4 regions of the Variovorax sp. genome follow, and region 1 is predicted to be linked to each of the others. Evidence: predicted binding sites of a transcription regulator. Region 1 holds the regulator's gene; each other region holds the start of a gene.
The links. Region 1 encodes sigma-54, which starts transcription at its own class of promoters, with help from an activator protein. Its sites were predicted from a motif close to TGGCANGNAANCTGCTTT; they were not measured.
Positions count from the first base shown of each region.

Region 2: the regulator sigma-54 is predicted to act here: its motif matches at 2,503-2,520, upstream of ACQY8B_RS14595 (nitrate- and nitrite sensing domain-containing protein).
Region 3: the regulator sigma-54 is predicted to act here: its motif matches at 2,292-2,309, upstream of ACQY8B_RS27170 (isopenicillin N synthase family dioxygenase).
Region 4: the regulator sigma-54 is predicted to act here: its motif matches at 1,905-1,922, upstream of ACQY8B_RS25090 (pilin).

Region 1 covers NZ_OZ257247.1:4,601,789-4,605,959, reverse strand. The annotation lists gene lptA (lipopolysaccharide transport periplasmic protein LptA) at 1-290, shown strand, start outside; gene lptB (LPS export ABC transporter ATP-binding protein) at 287-1,081, shown strand; gene ACQY8B_RS21550 (RNA polymerase factor sigma-54) at 1,102-2,715, shown strand; gene ACQY8B_RS21545 (phospholipase D family protein) at 2,726-4,171, shown strand, end outside.
Region 2 covers NZ_OZ257247.1:3,069,182-3,073,352, reverse strand. The annotation lists gene ACQY8B_RS14600 (CmpA/NrtA family ABC transporter substrate-binding protein) at 1-864, opposite strand, end outside; gene ACQY8B_RS14595 (nitrate- and nitrite sensing domain-containing protein) at 1,200-2,465, opposite strand; gene tsaD (tRNA (adenosine(37)-N6)-threonylcarbamoyltransferase complex transferase subunit TsaD) at 2,593-3,654, shown strand; gene ACQY8B_RS14585 (alpha/beta hydrolase-fold protein) at 3,590-4,171, opposite strand, start outside.
Region 3 covers NZ_OZ257247.1:5,765,110-5,769,280, reverse strand. The annotation lists gene rutD (pyrimidine utilization protein D) at 1-154, shown strand, start outside; gene ACQY8B_RS27185 (malonic semialdehyde reductase) at 151-750, shown strand; gene rutF (NADH-dependent FMN reductase RutF) at 765-1,316, shown strand; gene rutR (HTH-type transcriptional regulator RutR) at 1,433-2,140, opposite strand; gene ACQY8B_RS27170 (isopenicillin N synthase family dioxygenase) at 2,367-3,368, shown strand; gene ACQY8B_RS27165 (IS110 family transposase) at 3,780-4,171, opposite strand, start outside.
Region 4 covers NZ_OZ257247.1:5,344,955-5,349,125, reverse strand. The annotation lists gene ACQY8B_RS25095 (hypothetical protein) at 1-1,285, opposite strand, end outside; gene ACQY8B_RS25090 (pilin) at 1,348-1,845, opposite strand; gene ACQY8B_RS25085 (3',5'-cyclic-nucleotide phosphodiesterase) at 2,055-2,858, opposite strand; gene ACQY8B_RS25080 (CHASE2 domain-containing protein) at 2,888-4,171, opposite strand, start outside.

The sequences.
Region 1 (4,171 bases):
TGCTCGGTTCGACGCCGAACGACGTGAGCACCGGCGCCCTGATCGTCTACGACCAGAGCAACGACACCTACACGGTCAACGGTTCCACCGTGCCGCCGAACACCGCGGTCAACGCATCGTCCCCGAGCGGCCGCGTCAAGACCATCCTGACACCCAAGGCCGCCACGGCGCCCGCGCCCGGCGCTCCGGCCGGAGCCAAGCCCGCCGCGCCGGCAGCGTCCACGCCGGCACCCGGCACGGGCCTGCGCTCGACCACCACGCTCGGTGGCGATGGAGAAACCCGCAAGTGATCGAAACCGCTGGAACCCAGGAAGCCAACGGCGCACCGGGCAGCCGCCTGGTGGCGCGCGGCCTGAAGAAGAGCTATGGCAGCCGCACGGTCGTGAAGGACGTCTCGCTCGACGTGCAGAAGGGTGAAGTCGTCGGGCTGCTCGGCCCCAACGGCGCCGGCAAGACCACCTCGTTCTACATGATCGTCGGGCTGGTGCGCGCCGATGCGGGCGACATCACCATCGACGGCGAGCCCATCGCCCACATGCCCATCCACCGCCGCGCGCGCATGGGCCTGAGCTACCTGCCGCAGGAAGCCTCGATCTTCCGCAAGCTCACCGTGGAGGAAAACGTGCGCGCCGTGCTCGAACTGCAGCATGAGCCCGACGCGAGCGGCAAGCTCGTGCCGCTGTCCAGGCAGCACATGGAAGAGCGCCTGTCCGAACTGCTGGCCGACCTGCGCGTCGACCACCTGCGCGACTCGCCGGCGCTGGCGCTGTCGGGCGGCGAGCGCCGCCGCGTCGAGATCGCACGCGCCCTGGCCACCCAGCCGCGCTTCATCCTGCTGGACGAGCCCTTTGCCGGCATCGACCCGATCGCCGTGATCGAAATCCAGCGGATCATCAGCTTCCTGAAGGAGCGCGGCATCGGCGTGCTCATCACCGACCACAACGTGCGCGAAACGCTGGGCATCTGCGATCACGCGTTCATCATCAGCGACGGGCATGTGCTGGCACAAGGTACGCCCTCGGAGATCGTCGACAACGCCGAGGTACGCAGGGTGTACCTGGGCGAACACTTCCGCATGTAAGGAAGGGTCGGGTTCTCCACATGAAGCAAGGGCTGTCCCTTCGCGTCTCGCAGCATCTGGCACTCACGCCACAGCTGCAGCAGTCGATCAGGCTGCTCCAACTTTCCACGCTCGAACTGAGCCAGGAAGTGGAGCAGATGCTCGACGAGAACCCCTTCCTCGAGCGCACCGCGGAAGAAGCGGCGCGCGAGGAATTCGGGCTCGACACGGCCGACGCCCCCGTCGCGCGCGATGACGGCGGCGAAAGTGGCGAGGGCGGCGACGGCGAGAGCGAGTTCACCCCGCCGCCGGCCAGCACTTCCGCCGCCTCGACCGAGACCAGCACCACCACCACGGCCGATTCCGACGGCCCCGCCGCCGAGATCGCCGAGCGCGAGCCCGACTGGGAAGGCGACGGCACCGTCGACATGGCGCCCGACGACAGCGAGTGGGGCAGCGACGCCCCCGCGCGCCAGAACAACCTGGGCGACGACGAGCGCGCAGACGCCACCGAGCTTGCGCGCAGCCAGGAATCGCTGCAGTCGTTCCTGCACCGCCAGGCACTGAGCCTGCGCCTGAGCGAGAACGACAGCGCCGCGCTGCGCTTCCTGATCGAGTCGCTCAACGACGACGGCTATCTCGAAGACTCCCTGCCGGCGCTGGCCTCGGGCCTGGCCGGCGACGACAACGACCAGTTCGACGACCTGGTGCACCACTTCCAGGTGGCACTCGGCCTGCTGCAGAGCCTGGAGCCGGTGGGCGTGGGCGCGCGCGACCTGGGCGAATGCCTGAGCATCCAGCTGCGCGCGCTGGCCGCCGAGGACGACGAAGACGAAGAGCAGGCACAGGTCTACAAGACCGCCATCACCATCTGCAAGCAGCCGATGGAGCTGCTCGCGCGGCGCGATTTCAAGCGCCTGGCCACGCTCACCCGCAGCAGCGAAGAGCTGGTGCGCTCGGCGCTGCAGGTCATCGCGCGGCTGGAGCCCAAGCCGGGGCGCCGTTTCGTCGATGTCGAGCGCAACATCGTCATTCCCGACGTGATCGTCACCAAGACCGGCCGGGGCACCAACGTCAAGTTCCGCGTCATGCTGAATCCCGAGGTCATGCCGCGCCTGCGCGTGCACGACATCTATGCCGGCGCGCTCAAGTCGCACAAGGGCGAAGGCAGCCAGGCACTGTCGCAGCGGCTGCAGGAGGCGCGCTGGTTCATCAAGAACATCCAGCAGCGCTTCGACACCATCCTGCGCGTGAGCAACGCCATCGTCGAGCGCCAGAAGAGCTACTTCGTGCACGGCGAGCTGGCCATGCGCCCGCTGGTGCTGCGCGAAATTGCCGACGAGCTGGGCCTGCACGAATCCACCATCTCGCGCGTGACCACCGCCAAGTACATGGCCACCCCGTTCGGCACGGTCGAGCTGAAGTATTTCTTCGGTTCGGCGCTGGGCACCGAGACCGGCGGCAATGCATCGAGCACCGCGGTGCGTGCGCTGATCAAGCAGTTCGTGAGCTCGGAGAGCATCAAGAAGCCGCTGTCGGACAGCCAGATCTCCGAGATGCTCAAGGAGCAGGGCATCGAGTGCGCGCGCCGCACCGTGGCCAAGTACCGCGAGGCGCTGCGCATCGCGCCCGCCAATCTGCGCAAGGCACTGTAGAAAGCCTTCGATGAGCCGTCTCCCGATGTCGCGCTGGGGCCATTGGGTGATCGCTTTGCTGGCCGTGCTGCTGTTCAGCGGCTGCGCCACCCTGCCCGACGAGGCGCCGCGCCCGCCCACCAGGGCCATGGCCGTGTCGGCCGACACCGCGCTCGGCAAGCTCGCGATGGCCGCCCAGCCCGACCCCGACCTGAGCGGCTTTCGCCTGATGCCCGGCGGCGACTTTGCCTTCGACACCCGCATCGAGCTCGCGCGCCGCGCCCAGCGCACGCTGGACGTGCAGTACTACCAGATCGAGAACGACGAGACCGGCCGCTACCTGCTGCGCACCCTGCGCGATGCCGCCTTGCGCGGCGTGCGCGTGCGGGTGCTGATGGACGACCTCTACACCTCCGGCGAAGACGAACTGCTGCTCGGCTTTGCCGCCACGCCGAATGTCGAGCTGCGCCTCTTCAACCCGTTCCCGGCCGGGCGCGGCAGCCTGCTCAGGCGCTTCGCGGCGTCGCTGTTCGACTTCAGCCGCGTGAACCGCCGCATGCACAACAAGCTGTTCATCGCCGACGGCGCGATGGCGGTGGCGGGCGGGCGCAACATCGGCAACCAGTACTTCACGCGCACGGCGGGCGAGAACTTCCTCGACCTGGACACCTTCGTGACCGGCGCGCTGATCCCCCGGCTCGGCAGCCTGTTCGACCAGTACTGGAACAGCACCTACGTGCGCCCCGTGCAGTCGGTGGTGGCAAGCAGCCTTTCGCGCGAGGAACTGCAGCGCCGCTTCGATGCCGCTACCGGCGCCGGCACCACCCCGCCGCCACCACCGCCCGCGCCCAACGACCTGCTGGGCTACAGCCCGATCGCCGACGACCTGAACGCCGGCAGGCTGGGCCTGATCTGGACCCTGGCCGAGGCCTATGCCGACTCGCCCGACCGGGTCATCGGCAAGACCGCGTCGTACGGCGGCGTGCCGCTGCTGGACGTCGACAGCGTGCGCTACAACGTGGTCGAGCAGATGCGCCGCGCGCGCGACGAAGTGACCATCGTCTCGCCCTACCTGATTCCGGGCGCCACGGGGCTCGAGGTGATGCGCGAGATCCGCGGGCGCGGCGTGAAGATCAGCGTGGTCACCAATTCGCTGGCCGCCACCGACGAGCCGCTGGTGCACACCGCCTACCGCCGCTACCGGCCCGACATGCTCAAGCTCGGCGCCGACCTGTACGAGCTGAGTTCCACGCGCACCCGGCGCAGCGTGCGGCTGGGGCTCTTCGGCACCACGGTCGGGCGGCTGCATGCCAAGTCGGCGGTGATCGACCGGCGCACGCTGTTCGTGGGCTCGATGAATTTCGACCCGCGCTCGGAGTCGCAGAACACCGAGATCGGGCTGATCATCCACAGCCCGGAAATGGCGCAGCAGATGCTCAAGCTGCTCGATGTGCTCAAGCAGCAGGGCGCCTACCGG
Region 2 (4,171 bases), 1.5 Mb from region 1:
GATGGTCTCGGCCATCTTGTTCTTGTTCTGCAGGCCGGCGTCGATCCACTTGCTGGCTTCGAGGATGGCCGCCGTCACGGCGCGCGCGGTGTTGGGGTACTTCCTGGTGAAGTCGGCGGTGCAGCCGAGCACCTTCTCGGGGTGGTCCTTCCAGATGTCCTGCGTGGTGATGGCAGTGATGCCGATGCCGTCCATGATGGCGCGCTGGCCCCAGGGCTCGCCCACGCAGTAGCCGTCCATGTTGCCCACGCGCATGTTGGCCACCATCTGCGGAGGCGGCACGGTGATGTTCTTCACGTCCTTGAACGGGTCGATGCCGGCCGATGCGAGCCAGTAGTAGAGCCACATGGCGTGCGTGCCGGTGGGGAAGGTCTGAGCGAAGGTGTATTCGCGCTTCTCGCTGGCGATGAGCCTGGCGAGCGATGCCGCATCGACCGCGCCCTTGTCCGAGAGCTTCTTCGACAGCGTGATCGCCTGGCCGTTGTTGTTCAGGGTCATGAGCACGGCCATGTCCTTCCTGGGGCCGCTCAGGCCCAGGTGCATGCCGTAGACCAGGCCGTAGAGCACGTGCGCCATGTCGAGGTCGCCGTTGGACAGCTTGTCGCGCACGCCGGCCCAGCTGGCTTCCTTGCTGGGGACGATCTTCACGCCGTACTTCTTGTCGATGCCCAGCACCGAGGCCATGACCACGCTGGCGCAGTCGGTCAGCGGGATGAAGCCGATCTTGACTTCTTCCTTCTCGGGCTTGTCCGAGCCCTGGGCCCAGACGGCCGCGCGCAGGGCGGGGTCGATGCCAACGGCGCCGATGGCGGCGGCTTGCAATACGCGGCGTCGGCTGAGGCGGGTTTTGAGCAGGTCGGTCATGGGGCGGGGCTCCGGTTGAAGACAAACAACAAACAAGAAAGACAAAAACGAAAAGGCGTCCGCACCGCGCAGGGGCTGCTCGAGAACGAGCCCTTGCGGGATGGGGACGCCTTTGTCCGGTTCGGTGGGTGGCACCCGCCTTTGGGTGCCGCCTGCCTGAAGACCCTTTTGGGTCTATGCGCTGGCTGCTTGCAAGCGTTGTGCCAGCCTTTCCATGCAGTGTGTTGCTATCAGGAAAGTAGCTGGAGCGCCTTGCACGGCAAGGGTCGGGCTCCATCCGGACGATGGATGCGCGGCAGGCACGATTGTTGTGCGGCGCACCAAATTGAACGCCGTCAGCGGGGCGGCGTGCGATCCGGCATGGGCAGGTAGTCGGCCATCGCAAGCACCGACTCGGCCACTTCGACGAGCCGGCGGCCCTGGTTCATGGCGGTCTCGCGCAGCATCTTGTGCGCCTCCTGCTCGCTCATGCGCCGGTGCGCCATCAGCAGGCCCTTGGCGCGTTCGACGAGCTTGCGCTCGTTGAGCGAGGCACGCACGGTCTGCAGTTCGTCGCTCATGGCCTGCAGCCGTTGCGACTGCTCCTGCACCATGTCGAGCACCGATCGTTCGAGGTGGCGGCCGAGCTGCGCGGGCGTGGCGGCCTGCGCGTCGGTGTCGTCGAAGAACAGGGTGGCGTCGGTCTGCGGCGCCAGCGTGTCGAGCACCTGCCGGTAGGCCTGCAGTTCGCTGCGCGCCCGGGCGGTCTTGCGGCTGCAAAGCGCGCGCAGGTCGGCCTCGAGGCGGTCTTCGACGGTCCGCATGGCGTCGATGCGGCGGGTGCAGCAGTCGAACCAGGCCTGGCCCAGCGCGGAGTCGGCGGGCGCGGAGGTGACGCCCCGGCGGCGCATGCGTTCAAGCTCGGCCAGGGTGGCGTCGGACTGGCTCTCGCGCCAGAGGGCGAGTACCGCGTCGCCGGAAAAGTCGATGAACACCTGGAAGCAGCGTTCCTGCGATTCGATCAGGTGTTGCCATTGCAGGCGCCGGGTTTCGTCGCTGCGGCCCTGGGCCAGTGCGGCGGCGCCGAATGCGCGCTCCTGGCCGGCGAACTCCTTGCCCTGCATGAAGTTGAACATCGCCACCAGGAGGCGGGAGATTTCAGGGTCGGTGGCGCCGTCGGCCGCCTCGAACACCACCGAAAGCAGGCCGGCGATGAGCTTGACGAAGGCGGCGGTCGACTGCGACGGCTTGAGTTCGCGCGCATCGATGCGCCGGCGCAAAGCGGGCAGGGCGTCCAGGCCGGGCAGCACCCAGGCAATGCGGCTGAACAGCCGTGCGCCGTTGCCGGAGCCGACGCCGCGATGGTGCTCGGCCTCTAGCTGGTCGAACCCCGCGCGCACTTCCTGCTCGAGCGCCAGGCATTCGGCGATCTGCGGGGCGCGCTGGTCGGCCAGGCGCATGCCGTGCGAGGCGAGGAAGACGTTCGACATGCCGCGCTCGCGCTGCAGCGCATGCACCAGCCGCCCGATCATGCCGACCAGTTCGCTGGTGCGCGCGAGCTGGTCCAGCTCGTCGATCTCGCAGCGGCGGGCGGCGATCAGAAAACTCAGTCCGGACTTCATGGTGGGTGCGTTCGCCTGCGGGGAGCCTTGCGGGAGCATTGCAACATCCGTGCCTCTCGGGCCAGCCTCTCGCCCGCGCTTGCCCCTTCGCGGGCGCCTGCGGCGGGCGCCACCTACACTCGGCGGCATGCTCTTGTTGGGAATCGAATCATCCTGCGATGAAACCGGCGTGGCGCTGGTGGAGTCGCACGGCAACGCGCTGCCGGTGCTGCGCTCGCATGCGCTGCACAGCCAGATCGCCATGCACCAGGCCTACGGCGGCGTGGTGCCCGAACTGGCCAGCCGCGACCACATCCGCCGCGTGTTGCCGTTGACCGAGTCGGTCATGGCCGAGGCCGGCCGCTCGCTCGGTGAAATAGACGTGGTGGCCTACACGCGCGGACCGGGCCTTGCGGGCGCGCTGCTCGTGGGCGCCGGCGTGGCCTGCGCGCTGGGCGTGGCGCTTGGCAAGCCGGTGCTGGGCGTGCATCACCTCGAAGGACATCTGCTGTCGCCATTCCTGAGCGCCGATCCGCCGGAGTTTCCGTTCGTGGCGCTGCTGGTGTCCGGCGGCCATACGCAGCTGATGCGGGTGGACGGCGTGGGCCGCTACGAGCTGCTGGGCGAGACCATCGACGACGCGGCCGGCGAAGCCTTCGACAAGAGCGCCAAGCTCATGGGCCTGCCGTACCCCGGCGGGCCGTGGCTCGCGAAGCTGGCCGAAGGCGGCGATGCCGCGGCTTTCAAGCTGCCGCGTCCGCTGCTGCACAGCGGCGATCTCGACTTTTCGTTCGCCGGCCTGAAGACGGCGGTGCTCACGCAGGCCAAGAAGCTCGGCGACCAGCTCGAGGCCAGCAAGGCCGACCTCGCGGCGTCCACGCAGGCGGCCATCGTCGAGGTGCTGCTGAAGAAGTCGCTCGCCGCGCTGGACCAGACCGGCCTGAAGCGGCTGGTGGTGGCGGGTGGCGTGGGGGCGAACAAGAATCTGCGCGAGCAACTCAATGCCGCATGCGCAAAGCGCAAGGTGCGGGTGCACTACCCCGAGCTGCACCTGTGCACCGACAACGGCGCCATGATCGCCATGGCCGCCGCGATGCGCCTGCAGTCGGGCCTGTCGCAGGCGACCGAGCGCTATGCCTTCGACGTCAGACCGCGATGGCCAATGGCATCGCTGACGACCGAGGCGTCAATGCCGCAGGCTGCTGCATAGCAGGCTGCTGCTGGCGCGAGCGGCCGATGGCCGGCAGCGGCAGCACGTCCAGCACGTTGCGCCAGAGCTGGCGCCACTGCGGCCAGTCGTGGCCGCCTTCAGTCGTGAACACGCGGCCCGGCGGCAGCGCATCCGCCAGCAGCTTGTGGTTGCTGGCAAAGCGATCTTCGAGGCCGAATCCCAGGTAGAGCGGCGGCAGGTTCTTCGAAGGCTGCGCCGCAAGGTATTGCTGGAAGAAGGGCCAGAGCTTGCGGTCGGGCTCTTCGTCGGGCTGCGGCCCGGTGGGTGCCTGCCATGCGCGCAGGCCACCGGCCTTCTTGATCTCCGCCCCGAGCACACGGCGCCCGAGGTAGGGCGCCAGCGCCACGATGCCGTCGACCGATCCTGGCCTTGCCAGTTCGTGGATCAACGCGCCGAAGCCGCCGATGGAAATGCCCACCAGCCAGATCGCCTTGTAGCCCTTGGCACGCTGCGGCTCGATGACGTCGGCGTGCAGGCGCTCGCTGAGGGTCTGGTC
Region 3 (4,171 bases), 1.2 Mb from region 1:
CTGCTCCCAGCGCCTGGCCGATGGCCTGGGCGACGTCACGCTCGACTTCATGCCGCATGGCGGCCACGCCCATAGCGTGACCGAGGCCCCAGCCTTCAACCGCAGCCTGCTCGACTTTCTTTCGCGGGTCACCGCACCTGCAGTTCCAGCATGACCACACTTGCATCCACACTCGACGACGCAGCGCTGTCGCTGCTGTTCACCGCCGCACGCAGCCACAACGGCTGGACCGACGAGCCCGTTACCGACGCGCAACTGCAGCAGATCTATTCGCTCGCGAGCCTGGGCCCGACCTCTGCCAACTGCTCCCCCGCGCGCTTCGTGTTCGTGCGAACGCCCGAAGGCAAGCAGCGCCTCGCGCCCGCACTGTCGAAGGGCAACCTTGACAAGACCATGAGCGCACCCGTCACCGTCATCGCCGCGTGGGACCGCAAGTTCTACGACAAGCTGCCCACGCTGTTCCCGCATGCCGACGCGCGCAGCTGGTTCACGGGCAGCCCCGAGGCCGCGCACGAAACGGCCTTCCGCAACGCGAGCCTGCAGGCCGGCTACCTCCTGCTGGCCGCGCGCGCGGTGGGCCTGGACGCCGGCCCGATGTCGGGCTTCGACAAGGCGAAAGTCGATGCGGCTTTTTTCGAGGGCACCGACTGGACCGTCAATTTCCTCATCAACCTCGGCCACGGCGATGCGTCGAAGGTGTTCGGCCGCCTGCCGCGGCTGCCCTTCGACGAAGCCTGCGTGCTGGCCTGAAGGAGTCACTCTCCATGTTGAATGCCATGGCCTCCCACGCCTCTTCGTCATCGAACCCCGCCAGCCTGCCTCCGGGCTTGCAGAAGGCCGACTACCGCAACGCGATGGCGCGGCTGGGCGCGGCGGTGAACATCATCACCACCGACGGCCCGGCAGGCCGCGCCGGCTTCACCGCATCGGCTGTGTGCAGCGTGACCGACGAGCCGCCGACACTGCTGGTGTGCCTGAACCGGTCCGCTTCCGTGTACCCGGCGTTCAAGGCCAACGGCGTGCTGTGCGTGAACGTGCTGGCCGCCGGCCACCAGTCGCTGTCTGCGTTGTTCGGCGGCAGGACGCCGATGGACGAACGCTTCGCCGCCGGCCGCTGGAGCCGCAAGACCACCGGCTCGCCGATGCTCGACGATGCAGCCGTGTCCTTCGACTGCCGCGTGGTGCACGCGACGAGTGCAGGCACGCACGACGTGCTGTTCTGCGAGGCGGTGGCGATTGCGATCGGTGGTGCGCCGCAGGGCTTGATCTACTTCGACCGGCGCTATCACGAAATCGCGGCGCCGCCGCAGCACTGAATTGCTCCTTCCCCCTTTGGGGGAACGCTGGGATGGGGGCAGGCAGAGCGCTCGATGGACAAGCTGCTTGCCCCCACCCCAACCCTCCCCCAGAGGGGGAGGGAGCAAGGCAAGACTCAGCGCGGCGCAATGCCCTGCAGCACTATGCGCTGAACGTTCTCCACCGTCTCTTCGAAGAACGCCGCATCTTCCAGCGTGTGCCCCGTCAGCGCCTGCACCTGCACGCCGAAATCCGCATAGTGCTGCGTCACCGCCCACAGCGCGAAGATCAGGTGATGCGGATCGACCGGCGCCAGCTTGCCGGCCTCGACCCAGGCGCGGATCACTTCCGACTTCTTCTCCACCAGCTTGCGCAGCTCGCGGTCCAGTTCGTCGCGCAGCAGCGGCGCGCCCTGGATCATTTCAAGGCAGAACAGCCGCGACGCATCGGGCCGGTCGCGCGACACCACCAGCTTGCGGCGGATGTACCCGCCAATCGCCTCCGCCGGGTCCTGCTCTGCGCTGAAGCCGCGCAGCGGTTCGAGCCACAGGGCGAGCAGGTCGCGCAGCACGTTGACGTACAGCTCCTCCTTGTTCGCGAAGTAATAGAGCAGGTTGCTCTTCGACACATCGGCGCGTGCCGCCACCTGGTCGATCGACGTGCCATGCAGGCCGAAGCGCGAGAACAGCCCCAGCGCCGCGCCGAGGATCGCGCTGCGCTTGTCCTCTATCTGGCGCAGCCGCCGGTTCACGGCCGACGCACTGCGCACGGCCGGCTTGGCACGCTTGCGCGCCGGTTTGTCGGTACTGCTGCTGGCTGCGGCCAGCGCCTTGGTCTTAGGCATCTTCCCTCGCTCTTCTCTTCACGTTCATCGATTTTCAAACGGCGCACCACTGTAAGGCCACTGTGCATCGCATTGCGTCGCAACCGGCGCCACAGGCCGCTGTTGCGCACCATGCTGACGCGGCGAATGCGATTTGTCCATTTGGTCCAACTGGCACAGACGTTGCATGGCGAAAGGCATGCCAACGCATGCACGAACGCATGACTGACTGAATGAGGAAGCCGCCATGACCCTGCTGTCCGTTCCCATCATCGATCTCGCGCCTTACTTCAACGGCACCGCCGAAGGCAAGTCAGCGGTTGCGAGAAAAGTCGACGAAGCCTGCCGAAGCATCGGCTTTCTCGTCATCACCAACCACGGCATCTCGCCCGGGCTGATAGAGCGCGTGTCGTCGCTCTCGCGCAAGTTCTTCGACATGCCGCTGGCCGAGAAGCGCAAGGTCGACCGGCCGCGCGAAGACGCGGTGCGCGGCTACAGCGCGGTCGGCGAAGAGGGGCTGTCGTACAGCCTCGAAGAGGCGGCACCCGGCGACCTGAAGGAGTCGTTCTCCATCGGCCCGTCGAACGTGCCCGACGACGACTACCACCGTGGCCCCGCCGCCGGCCCGCACTTCGAGCCCAACAGCTGGCCGCCCATCGACGGTTTCCGTGAAGCCTACGAAAGCTACTTCGAGGCCATGAGCGATCTCTCGCGCTCGCTGATGCGCATCTTCGCGCTCGGCCTTTCGCTGCCGGAGACTTTCTTCGACGACAAGATCGACGAGCACATCAGCATGTTCCGCGTGCTGAGCTATCCGCCGCAGCGCGAGCAGCCGCTGCCGGGGCAGTTGCGCGCGGGCGCGCACAGCGACTACGGCAGCCTCACCATCGTGCTGCCCGACGACAAGGGCTTGCAGGTGTTCAACAAGGCAGGCCAGTGGGTCGACGTGCCGCAAGTCGAGGGCGGGCTGGTCGTCAACATCGCCGACCTGATGATGCAGTGGACCAACGACCAGTGGGTGTCCACGCTGCACCGCGTGATCAACCCGCCGTTCGAAGTGGCGAGCACCAACCGCCGCCAGTCGCTGGTGTTTTTCCATCAGCCGAACTACGACGCGATGGTCGAGTGCCTGCCGAGCTGTCTCGCACCGGGCGAGGTCGCCAAGTACGCGCCTATTTCCTCGGGCGATCACCTGACCTCGAAGTTCGTCAAGCAGACGACCTTTGGCGGTACCAAGGCGGTGGCCTGAGATGACTTACCGCTGTTCTTCGGGGCGCGCTCACGCCGACGGGGTACCTTGCTCCGCGAATGTCCCCCGCCCTTCGGGCTCCTCCTTTATTTCTACAGGGACTTCCCGCCACGTCAACAACTGTTCATGGGTTTTTCTGTTCCTGACAATCGGTCTTCGTCGTCGTTCAAAGCAAGCGCACGGTGAGAGAAGAGGTCACCACGAATGGACAGACTGCACATCTACAGACGGGCTTGTGTCGGCTTATGGCCGAGGCCCCAGATACGAGCCGCTCAGCAGGACTCCATTCGCCGCACGTGGTCAAGTGCCACACGAAATAAAACGAGTTCCCCTGCTGCCGGTCTGACCTGTGGAGCATCTTCGATGCGTACGTCCTGGTTGAACAACTGGAAAGAGCGAATGAGTAAATGGCTACATCGCGGGCACCGCCACGGCTTTGTCTGGTGCTTGTCGCGCAGTGGGCAACTGTGGCACATGGTGCGCATCGAACGCGGTTCCGCGCGTGAGCATGGCCCACAGGATGCGCGCGTTCTTGTTGGCCAGTGCGACGGCGGCCTTCTGCCAGCCCGAGCGCGCCGTGAGCGCCAGCAACCATCGGCTGATCGGGTCGCTGCGTTTGGCCGCGCTGAACACGGCCGACTTGGCGCCCTGGATCAGCAAGGTTCGCAAGTACTCGTCACCGCGTTTGGTGATGCGTCCCAGATTGGCCTTGCCGCCGCTGGAATGCTGACTGGGCGTCAGCCCCAACCAGGCGCCGAACTGGTGCGCGTTGTCGAACTGCTTGAAGTCACCCACGCTGGCCA
Region 4 (4,171 bases), 740 kb from region 1:
GGAGTTTGAAATCAAGCCACGACTCTTCCCAGGCTACGGGGGACCAACGATAAGAACCGTGGAAAAATTGAATGTAGGTTTGGAGTGCCAATACTACACCTAGTGTAATACGGGCGAATTTAAGACCTCCTACCTTTAATGCAGCCAGCCCGAGCAGTGGGCCAACTAAGAGCCAGAGCGAAAATGCGTATCGGCCGATTCGGGAGGTAACACCCCAAATAAGAAATGCGACGATCGCGAAAAATACTAAAGTTGTCGCAGGCGTCCAAACGTGCTGCGACGAAAATTCCATCGATGCGCCGTTGACAGAATTCTTTGATCTGATTCCGATTGATCTGTACGCGCGCCACAGGCTAAGCGATGCGGCAGCTGCAGCAAGCATCATCAAAATTGAGGGCCGGAGATCGGGTGATACCGCTTCGCTATATATCCAGCTTTGTGTGCGAAGCATGTCGAAAGGCAAAAATAGAAGCCCTGACAATCCACTCCCAAGAAATCTAAAATCACGGTTGTTGACGAACTGGAACTCTGGCGCTTTAAATACCGCATTGAAAAATGGGAATACGGGGCTACCAAATTCTTGCAACAATTTAAAGGACCAAAATCCATGCAAGATGACGAAAGCCGTTGTAGCACCAGCAACAAAAAGCGCTACCTGCGCTGGTAACTCCCGCCAAGATGCGCGACGATCGAATAAAGCTCTGGCGATGAAACAAGCCATAAACGCAACTGCAAAAGTTGCGCTAGTCAGCTTAATTCCGGTTGCCGCACCTGTAAAGAACCCTACCCAAGCGGCTTGTTGCCAGCTGGAAAATTTGCTGGACAACAGTACGCGAACTGCTATAAGAATAAAAACTGAACCATATGGATCGTTGAACGATGAGCCATTGGCCTGCAAATATGCCGGTGCTGCCATAGCCAAAAGGCATGTCATGTAGATGAGCACCCGGCTATCATCGACGCGCTCCGAAAACAATTTTTTGGCGATACTTCCGACAACAATGATGTTCAGAAAGTTTATCGTCGACAATATTAGGCCGATGATCAGCGCCGACCATCCCCATTTAACCATTAGATAAAATGGCACATATGCGATCGGGTTCAAATACGATTGGATGCTGCCTGCGAAATAATCTTGACTCCAACGATTGTCAAGCAGCAGGGATGGCCCATAAAAATGGTAATTAAGTAAATCCCAGTTGTAATCTTTTCCCGCGAGAAAACAGAAGGCCAAGTTCAACAAGAATAACGAAGTCCAGTGCCAGAGCGAAAGTCTATTGCGCATATATTGCTGCTGTTAAAAAACAAAAAGGCCCCAGAAGGGGCCTTTTATTTTGCGCGTTGCAATTACTGCCCGCGGCAAGAACCTGGAAGATATTTTGCGCTGATCGCGGTACCACTTACACCTGGGCCGCAGACCCATTTGAAAATGGTCTTACCAGTGTCGGTATTAGCAAGAGTATTGGAAGGATCTGCGTACGGGGTCATCGAAATTGTCTTGCTTGCAGCATCCCTCAAATCAGTCGCAGCGGACGTTGTGATCGTGACCACGCCTGTGTCCGTGGTCACAACGGAAGCTACGTACTTGGTCGAGCCACTCGACTCGCATCCCCATGCATTAGCAGCCGGGAGAGTCGAGCCCACCGCGCTTTGCACCGTCTCAGTGATGCTGGTACGGCAGGAAGAACCGGCCAAAATGGCTTCGGACACTTTCGCACGCACCGTGTAGTCCTGATAAGCCGGCAGCGCCACAGCAGCCAAGATACCGATAATCGCTACAACGATCATCAATTCAATAAGGGTGAAACCCTTTTGCACGTTGCGTGCGATGGAACGACGGTTCATTCACTAACTCCAGGTTGGTTGGTTGTTACGCCCGGGAACCTGCCCGGAGCGGGAGAACTTCCGCAGCATCTGTGCCACCCACCGAACCAGCCTCCTGCCGACCGAACGCGTCACCTTTGTTTACCAACGTGTAACACGGTGCGACACATTTTGTGTCCAGATGCATCTGACATGACAAATATGTCATCCCGGCACGCGCCGCCGATGCATCAAAAGGTCAACACCCCATCCGCCTTCAACCACCTGATATCCCGCAGCGCCACCCCCGCCACCTGATGCTCCGCCAGCGCCTCGATCTGGCTCATGATCTCGTCGGTCTCCGCCGGCTTGGTATGCGTGATGTAGATCGGAAACTGCTTCCCCGGCGCGATCCGCGCCAGTTCATCCGCCAGCATCACCGGTGACAAATGCAGGCTGCGCTCGGCCAGCGCTTGTTCACGGTTGCTGAAGGCTGTCTCTATCACCAGCATCGCCACATCCAGCGCATTCACCCGGTCCCAAAACGGCGCGTTGCGCTCGGTGTCGCCGCTGAAAACCCAGTTCGCCCCGCCGGAAGCCCGCCGCACGGCAAAGCCGCAGGCCGGCACCGTATGCACAGCCGGCAGCACTTCGATCGACTTGGGCGCACAGCTGCCCAGCTGCAGCATCTGCCCCACCTCGATGTCGTGAAAGCTCACGAACGGCGCTTCCAGGCTGGGAATGCTCTCGAAATCGGGCCAGATGACGTTGTTGAACACGTGCGCCCGCAGCGCTTCGATGGTGGCGCGCAGCGCATGCACGCGCAGCGGTCTGGAGCGGCGGCTGCCGACGGCGTCGAGCATCAGGGGCAAGGCGGCGATGTGGTCGAGGTGGCAGTGCGTCAGCACCACGTCGTCGATGGCGGCCATTTCGTCGAGCGTGAGGTCGCCGACGCCGGTTCCCGCATCGACGAGCAGGTCGGTGTCGACCAGGAACGAGGTGGTGCGGCAGTCTTTGGCAATGGCGCCTGAGCAACCCAGCACACGAACCTGCATTGTGAAAGACCCCTTGTGTGTGTCCGTCGTCATTTGGTTTCGAACCGGGTTGCGCCGTCCCAGTTCGGATCCTGGGGCCGCAACGCCATGGAGGCTAAACGCTGGGCGTAGAGCTGGTAAAGGACTTTTTTGGCATCCGCGGCGAGCAGGGGGGCCAGCAAGTTCCGGCCCACGGCCCAGTCCTGGCGGCGGTAGGCGGCAAGCACGTCGCCCCAGCGCTCGAGCATCGGCTGGGCCTGTTTTTCGGCTTCGGGCGTGCGCTCGGCCAGGGGCGTGAACACGGCCACGGCCTGCGCCTTGCCCTTGACGCGCACGCTGTCGAGTTCCTGCCAGACGTAGCCGGGCGCCAGTTCGCAGGTGGTGCCGCTGGCGACGATCTCCACGCCGTAGTGGCCGCTCAGGCCCTCGAGGCGCGACGCCAGATTGACCGCGTCGCCGACGACGGTGTAGCTGCGCCGCGCGGCCGAGCCCATGTCGCCCACGCTCATGACGCCGCTGTTGATGCCTATGCCCACGCTGATCTCCGGGCGGCCGCCGGCGCGGTTGGCGTTGTTGATGTCGCGCACGGCATCGGCCATGTCGAGCGCGGCGCGCACGGCCAATGCGGCGTGGTCGGGCGCATCGATGGGCGCGCCCCAGAAGGCCATGACGCAGTCGCCCATGTATTTGTCGACGGTGCCACGGTGCGCGCTGATCACGTCGGTGAGCCGGCTGAACACGGTGTTGAGGAAGGCCTGGAGCTGTGCCGGCGTCATCTGCTCCGACAGGCGGGTGAAGCCGCGCATGTCGCAGAACATCACGGTCATCTGCTTGCTTTCGGCGCGCATGCTGTAGCGGTCAGGCTGGACCAGCATTTCGTCGACCAGCTGGGGCGGAACATAGGTGCCGAAGAGCCGCACCAGCCCGCGCCGCGCGCGCGATTCGACGAAGTAGCCCCAGCTCATGTTGAGCACGAACGCCAGCATCGTCATGGCAAGGGCTGACGCAAGCGGCAGCACGAGGCCGTGGCCGACGAAGAGCCAGGTGTTGAGCCCGGCCAGCGCGGCGATGGTTGCCGCGACCAGCAGCACCGCGCGCGGCGCCGACAGCAGAGACAGGCCGAAGGCCAGCAGCAGCCCCGTCACCAGCACGCTCAGCACTTCGTAGCCCGGCGCATAGTCCGGCACGCTGAACAGCCGCTGGTCGAGCAGGCCGGAGACGACGTTGGCGTGTACTTCCACGCCCGGGAAGGCGGCCTCGACGGGCGTGGCGCGCAGGTCCTGCAGGCCTGGCGCGGTGGCGCCGACGAGCACGATATTTCCTTTCAGCTCGCC